DNA from 2 places in the Alteromonas sp. S015 genome. Region 1 is predicted to be linked to the other one. Evidence: riboswitches for the same ligand, from Rfam matches in the RefSeq annotation. Region 1 holds a riboswitch; the other holds the start of a gene.
What was found. A riboswitch is a leader RNA that binds a small molecule or an ion and turns the genes downstream of it on or off. The one in region 1 is predicted to bind thiamine pyrophosphate.
Positions count from the first base shown of each region.

Region 2: linked by a shared signal. The riboswitch ahead of V7R42_RS03610 (TonB-dependent receptor) and the one ahead of thiC (phosphomethylpyrimidine synthase ThiC) in region 1 are both predicted to bind thiamine pyrophosphate.

Region 1 covers NZ_JAZETO010000007.1:78,163-81,582, forward strand. Annotated here, with positions in the region: gene thiC (phosphomethylpyrimidine synthase ThiC) at 1-1,267, opposite strand, end outside; TPP riboswitch at 1,542-1,653, opposite strand; gene V7R42_RS14015 (heme biosynthesis HemY N-terminal domain-containing protein) at 1,765-2,940, opposite strand; gene V7R42_RS14020 (uroporphyrinogen-III C-methyltransferase) at 2,937-3,420, opposite strand, start outside.
Region 2 covers NZ_JAZETO010000001.1:831,832-835,251, reverse strand. Annotated here, with positions in the region: gene V7R42_RS03620 (GNAT family N-acetyltransferase) at 1-614, opposite strand, end outside; gene V7R42_RS03615 (acyl-CoA thioesterase) at 674-1,099, shown strand; TPP riboswitch at 1,231-1,334, shown strand; gene V7R42_RS03610 (TonB-dependent receptor) at 1,390-3,420, shown strand, end outside.

The DNA of each region.
Region 1 (3,420 bases):
CATATTGCCATGCGATTTTTGTCAGTTCACCCAGGGTACGTAATTCAGAGAACTGCGCATCGTCGTTAGCATCCGCTACGCTGCCAGGGCGCAAGCCATCACCAAGTGACAATGCCACATCGTATTTAGCACAAATTTCGCAGATATCGTGGAAGTGCTCGTACAAAAAGCTCTGCTGATGGTGACTTAAGCACCATTTTGCCATTATTGAGCCGCCGCGAGACACAATGCCGGTTACCCGCTTTGCGGTAAGGTGTACATATTCAAGCAGCACGCCAGCGTGAATGGTAAAGTAGTCTACCCCTTGCTCGGCTTGCTCTATCAGCGTGTCTTTAAACATCTCCCACGTTAAGTCTTCGGCTACACCGTTTACTTTTTCCAGTGCTTGATAGATAGGCACGGTGCCGAGCGGGACGGGGCTATTGCGCAGCAACCATTCGCGGGTTTCGTGAATGTTCCTTCCGGTAGACAGATCCATGATGGTATCGGCCCCCCAGCGTGTTGACCACACTAGCTTTTCTACCTCTTCTTCAATAGATGACGTCACCGCCGAGTTACCAATATTGGCGTTAATTTTCACTAAGAAGTTGCGGCCAATAATCATCGGCTCTAATTCGGGGTGATTGATGTTACAGGGAATAATGGCGCGCCCAGCGGCTACTTCCTGACGTACAAATTCTGGTGTGATGGTATCGGGTAAATTCGCGCCAAAATGTTCGCCTTTATGCTGTTGCGTCAGTTCGGCATCCTTAATGGCTTGACGGCCCATGTTTTCACGAATAGCAATGTATTCCATTTCAGGGGTAACAATGCCCTGCCTTGCGTAGTGAAGCTGGGTAACGTTTTTACCAGCTTGTGCTTTTAAAGGTTTGCGGCTTCGAATAAAGCGGAAATCTTCGGTAAAAATGTCGTTTTCACGTTCTTTAGCAAAGCTTGATGAAACGCCTTCTAGTTCAAAGGTATCGCTTCGCTCCTCAATCCATTTTTTGCGAAGTGGACTTAAGCCTTTATGAACATCTATGTTTTCTTGCGGGTCGCCGTAGGGACCCGAGGTGTCGTACACCGGAACAGGTGGATTCGGCTCTAAGATAGGATTTTCTTCGGTACCGCCCACTAAACTGTCGTGTTGGTGAATAAGGCGCATGGCCACACGTATATCGTCACGGCTGCCACACTCGTAGTGGCGTGTTGAATTTGGGTAAGCTTCGCCCGCAAGTTCATTAATGAATTGTTGTGCTTGTTGGCGCTGTTCGCGTCTGTTCGACATAGCATTTTACCTTGTAAATTTAGGTTCTAAAAATGCTTGTCAGGAGTGAAGGAGAATACAGTGTGTCAGTGTAGAAGGGGATATACCCTTTACTTTAGCGAGATTGTTGGCAAAGGTCCTGGTGATTACAGTCCTATATACCGTTGATATTTGCCTGGCGATAAACTTAAACAGTTTACCTTGAGCGATAAGCAGCACCGTAAGGGGGGTGTCTATATCATCAACAGCAAAACAACTTCGCTTCACAACGCCAAACCACGGCTTAACATTGTGCACATTGTATTTTCTTGTTCCCTTCGCAGGTATTAGCCTGATCAGGTTCTACGGATCCCACTTTCGCGGTCTCAGCTTACTGGGTTACCAGTGAAGCACTCCGACAAGTTGTTTAAGTCAATTCGGATTGTTGTTGAAACAACCCGAATTGAGAATTCCTTATTACTATATATTCAATTTTACGAGTAATACAAGTACTACCATAAAGCTTAATGAATATTCATTTAGCTGGCTAGCTGCTGACTTTCTTTGTAAAGCTGAAGTGCGGTGGCTGTGTCGTGCTTGCGTTCGCTAATAGCTGAGAGCAGCAGTAAGTCTTCTTTACGCGATTTCATCTTACTAGCTTTAAGTAGCGCTTTTTCAGCCAATACATCATCGCCTGAGTTAAACGCAACTTGGCCTAGTGTGGAATATAGCGACACGTTTTCTTCGTCTTGCTTTATCCAGCTTTCAAGCAAGCGTAGTGATGGCGAAGCATCAGGAATATTAAGCTGCGTGAACAGCGGAAACAGGGCGTTATTCGGGCCACGTTTTTGCCATTCAACTAGCAGATTCTGTGCGTCGGCATGCATACCTTGGTCAAGCAACTGTTGAATGTAGGCCGCGCGGTAAGCATCGTCGTGACGAAGCTTACGAGGTAGGGTGTCCCAATACGATTTAAGCTCGACAGCACCTTGTTTACTGGCAATTTCGGCAAACTTACCTTTGGCGATGCGCTGGCTCCATGTGGTGTAATCAGATTTCGGCAATGCTTTACGCCAGCCCGACAAATTCTCCTGAAGTACTTGCCACTTACCTAGCTTGGCAAGAATTTGTGCTTTTAACTGCACAACTTGCTTGTTTTCGCGCTCTTGCTCTTCAAGCTCGTTAAGTTTCTCTAGTGCCGCATCGTATTTCTCTTCAGCTATATCAATACGCGCGTGCATGACTGTTGCGGCGACTTTTGCTTTTGGAAAGTCAGTTGCCTGAACAAGGAAATAACGGGCTTTGCCCAAATCGTCGTTAGTAAAAGCAATTTGCGCTGAGGCTAAGTAGTTAACGCCTTCGAAATCGCCGTTGGTAGTTTTGCTTAACGCCTTTTGAGCCGTATCAAAATCACCTGCGGCCATAGCATGTAAGCCGTCGTAAAACGCTCGTTTGCGTTTGCGCTCACCTAAAGTGCCAAACCATTTATGTGAACCTGTGACTAGGCTTAACGCCCACAATACAAGTCGAGATAGTACGTACCAGGCAATGATGGCACCGATCAATAAGATGCCAAAGCTGATTATATTCATCTCAACAGCAGTATTACCTAAAGTGAACAGTACGTAGCCTTGGTCTCCTAACAACATCGGGCCGACAATGAGTGCAAGAACGAATGCGGCTAATACCGCAAGGGCAATAGCTAACCATTTCATAGTGCACTTGCTCCTTGTCCGAACACCTGCTTAACGCGACTATCCAGCAAACGCTCCAACGGTTTTTGTGACGCTAGCTCTGTAGGGATTGGGCGCGATACATCGGTAGCAATGAGGTTTTGTAGCGCATCCACAAAGCCGGTTACCTGGCTTTTTTCTGTGTCGAACTTTTCAATAATTAACGTTTGGGCGTATTGAAGCGACTGGCTGTAAAGCCCTGCATCGCCCTGAAGTGCGGCGGTTTGCGCGTGCATAAGCTGCAGGCGAAGCTGCTCTTTTGATAGGAACTGGGCTTCTAATGAAAGTACTGGCTCAACCGGGCCTTCAATGGTCTTTATAGTTAGAAAGTCGTTCACCAGCGAACGCCACACTTTAGCAAGGTTTTCCTGCCAGTCGTCTGTAGACTCTGATAACGTGGTGTCTTCTGCATTAGCGTCTTCTGGCTTTTCGAAGGTATCAAGGGGCAGTTTATCAATTTGT
Region 2 (3,420 bases), on a different contig from region 1:
GAGTATGCTTGATATAAACGATTGTATGCTTTTTCTTGCTCTTCTGATTTAAATAGCGAACCTCTATAAGTGGTTAACGGTGAATGTTGGCTTATGCGGTAGGTGGCCAAATTGGGGAGTGTGGTTTTCACTTCAGTATGAAATGCAACGTGTGCGTTGTTACGCAGGTTCTTTACAAAGCGTTTTAGATACCGACTATAGGTAAGTGTAAAACCTTCTGATAAAAACGAGACAGATACATTATTGGCCCACGTACTCAATTCAGGGCAAAGCAGTACTAAGCAACCGCTTCGCCGAACAATACCAGACACTGCCATTACATCCCCGGGCTTGAAAGACTTTCGGCAGTCTAATGTGGCAATGTCGCATTCGCTGCCCAGTACTTGTTTTCGTTTTTTTCCTCTCAACGTGTCACTGGTAAAATTTGCAACACTTATAGATGAAATTTCTTCCACTAAGGATTGAATACCACGTAACGCCACTTCACAAAAATTGTCATTACCAGAAATAATCAGCAATCTACGGTGGAATAAGGGAGTTATGTGTGAGCTGTTTTCGCAGCTATTTTCGCGGTAAGGAGCGAGTATCCATTCGCGTAATTGAGTTAGCGCCATATATTAGTTTTTTCGGTATAATCTAACGCTATAGTAGCGATTTATTATGAGGAATTCGAATGCGCTTTCTTTCTCGGCGTCTAGTTATGCCAAACGACCTCAATTACGCCAATTCTTTGTTCGGTGGCCGTGCGTTAGAATGGATAGACGAAGAAGCCGCAATATGGGCAATTTGTCAGTTAGAAACCAATTGTTTGGTAACGAAGCACATCGGTGAAATTAGCTTCGAATCACCGGCTATGCAGGGTGATATCGTAGAGTTTGGTCTAGAAACTAAGGCGGTGGGCCGTACTTCTATAACGGTAAGTTGCCTAGTGCGCAATAAAGCAACGAAGAAAACCATCTGTTTTGCGGACGACATTGTGTTCGTAAAAGTTGACCCAGACACGCGCCAGCCTGCTGAGCACGGCAAAACGCTGGAAGGCCTTAAAGCGCAAACTGATGACGAAGTACGCCGTCTAAATATGAATATTGACGCTGAATAGTTCGAGCGCTATGAAGGCCGTATATCATTTATAAAACCTTGTATTAGCCTAACATCTTATCTGCTTGACGGCGTGTATCGAACTGGTAGACTCCGTCACTGATGTTGTGACTGTGAGTTTTTACAGCGCAATTCTATACCAAGGGGTGTCCGTTTTCGGTCTGAGATCCACATTCGTGGGAACCCTTAAACCTGATCCGGATAATACCGGCGTAGGGATGGTTCACAATATAGCCTTATCACCTGCCGTTAGACCCGGATCTTTTTTCTTAAATAAGAACAAGAGATCCCATGCATAAAACACTTTTCACACTATCATTGCTTGTTTCTTCTGTTGCGGCCTACGGGCAAGAAGCCCCGGTAAGCAGCACCTTGAACGGCGCGCCTTCTGACATTGAGCGAGTTGTTGTATCTGGTGATTTTCGTCAAACCACACTAGATCAATTAAGCGCCAGCGCAACAATATTAAATCAAGAGCGCCTTCGCAGTCGCCAACCAAGCCATATCGATAGCGTGCTTAACAGTATTCCCAACGTAAACTTTGCTACAGGCGCTTCTCGCGGGCGTTTTGTCCAAATTCGTGGCATCGGTGAACGCAGTCAATTTGCTGAACCTATTAACCCTTCCGTGAGCTTTATCGTTGATGAATTTGATTTCTCTGGTTTGGCAGCTGCAGGTATTATTTTTGATACCAAACAGCTAGAGGTCTATCGCGGCCCCCAGGCTACGTTATATGGCACGGGCGCACTGGCTGGGGCGGTTAAACTCTCTAGCAACAGTGTAGGTAGTGACGCGCCTGATTACGTTGAAGCACGTATTGGAAACAAAGACAGTTACCGTATTGAGGGGGCGACTGGCGACGACATTAATGCTGACTGGGGCTACCGCATTGCGCTGGTCCATAACCGTAGCGATGGCTTTGTAGAGAATACGTTTCTTGATAGAAATGATACCAACAATATTGATGAAACCGCATTACGCTTTGCCGTTAAAGGCGACGTAGGTGAGCGAACTACACTTGGGCTTACCTATCGCTGGTACGACATTGATAATGGTTACGATGCGTTTTCATTAGACAATAGTAATATCACGCTGTCTGATGAGCCGGGTTTTGACGAACATCAGACTCATGCCGTAAGCGCGCGCTCGACAACCAATACCGCAGCGGGAGATTTTATTCTTATTGCAACCCATGCTTCTCATAATATCGCGTATGGTTACGATGAGGATTGGACTTTCACTGGCTTTCACCCAGGGGGGTACACGTCTTTTGATGCCTACTACCGCGATGTTCAAACACAGACCGGTGAGTTACGCTTTGTGTCGTCTGATAGTGCCGCACTCTTTGACGGTATGACAGATTGGACAGTAGGTGTATTTTATAAAAACACGGAAGAAAAGTTGCTACGTCAGTACACGTATTTGGACAGTGACTTTGCCAGTGAATACAGCCCAACGACTACCGCTATCTACGCTCAGACAGAAAGCCGTTTGAAGGACAACTTAAAGCTTGTAGCAGGGTTGAGAGTAGAAAACTACGATTTTGATTACGCTGATAACAACCAGCTCACACGCGCGTTCGATACCACCATGGTTGGCGGGAAAGTAGCGCTTCAGTACACGCAGGGCGACCATTTTTACTATGGAAGTATTTCACGCGGTTATAAAGGCGCAGGCTTTAACCCCGACAGCCGCGTGAATGACAATCAGAGATTTTTCGACGAAGAATACAACTGGAACTACGAAGTAGGCGTAAAGGGCCCATTACTTACGCCTGGCCTAATTGCACGTGCTGCAATTTTCTACATGGATAGAAAAGATACCCAAGTAAGCGATTATGACGTTGTGACGCGTGATGACGGCACGACAGGTTTCGTGGATATTATCGATAACGCCGATTTAGGAACAAACAAAGGGGCTGAACTTGAGCTACGTTGGTTTGCAAGTGATGCATGGACATTAGATGCCAGCATAGGTTATTTAAGTGCAGCCTTTGAGGATTATACGCTTGCTAATGGAACCGAGGTATCAGAACAAAGGCAGGCTCAATCTCCTAAGTGGACAGCAAACCTTTACAGTGAGTACGCCCTTACCAATAACATGCTGTGGCGGGTAGATGTAGATTATAAAAGCGAATACCGTTTTTCTGACGGCCATGATGTCACCTCTCCAAGTACTACGCTTGTTAATTCAGAATTAGTGATACTCCATGGGAATTGGCAGACTGCACTTTGGATACAGAACGCGTTTGACCGTGAGTATTATACTCGGGGCTTTTTCTTCAACAATGACCCTCGCGACGGGTTTGAACAAGATAAATCT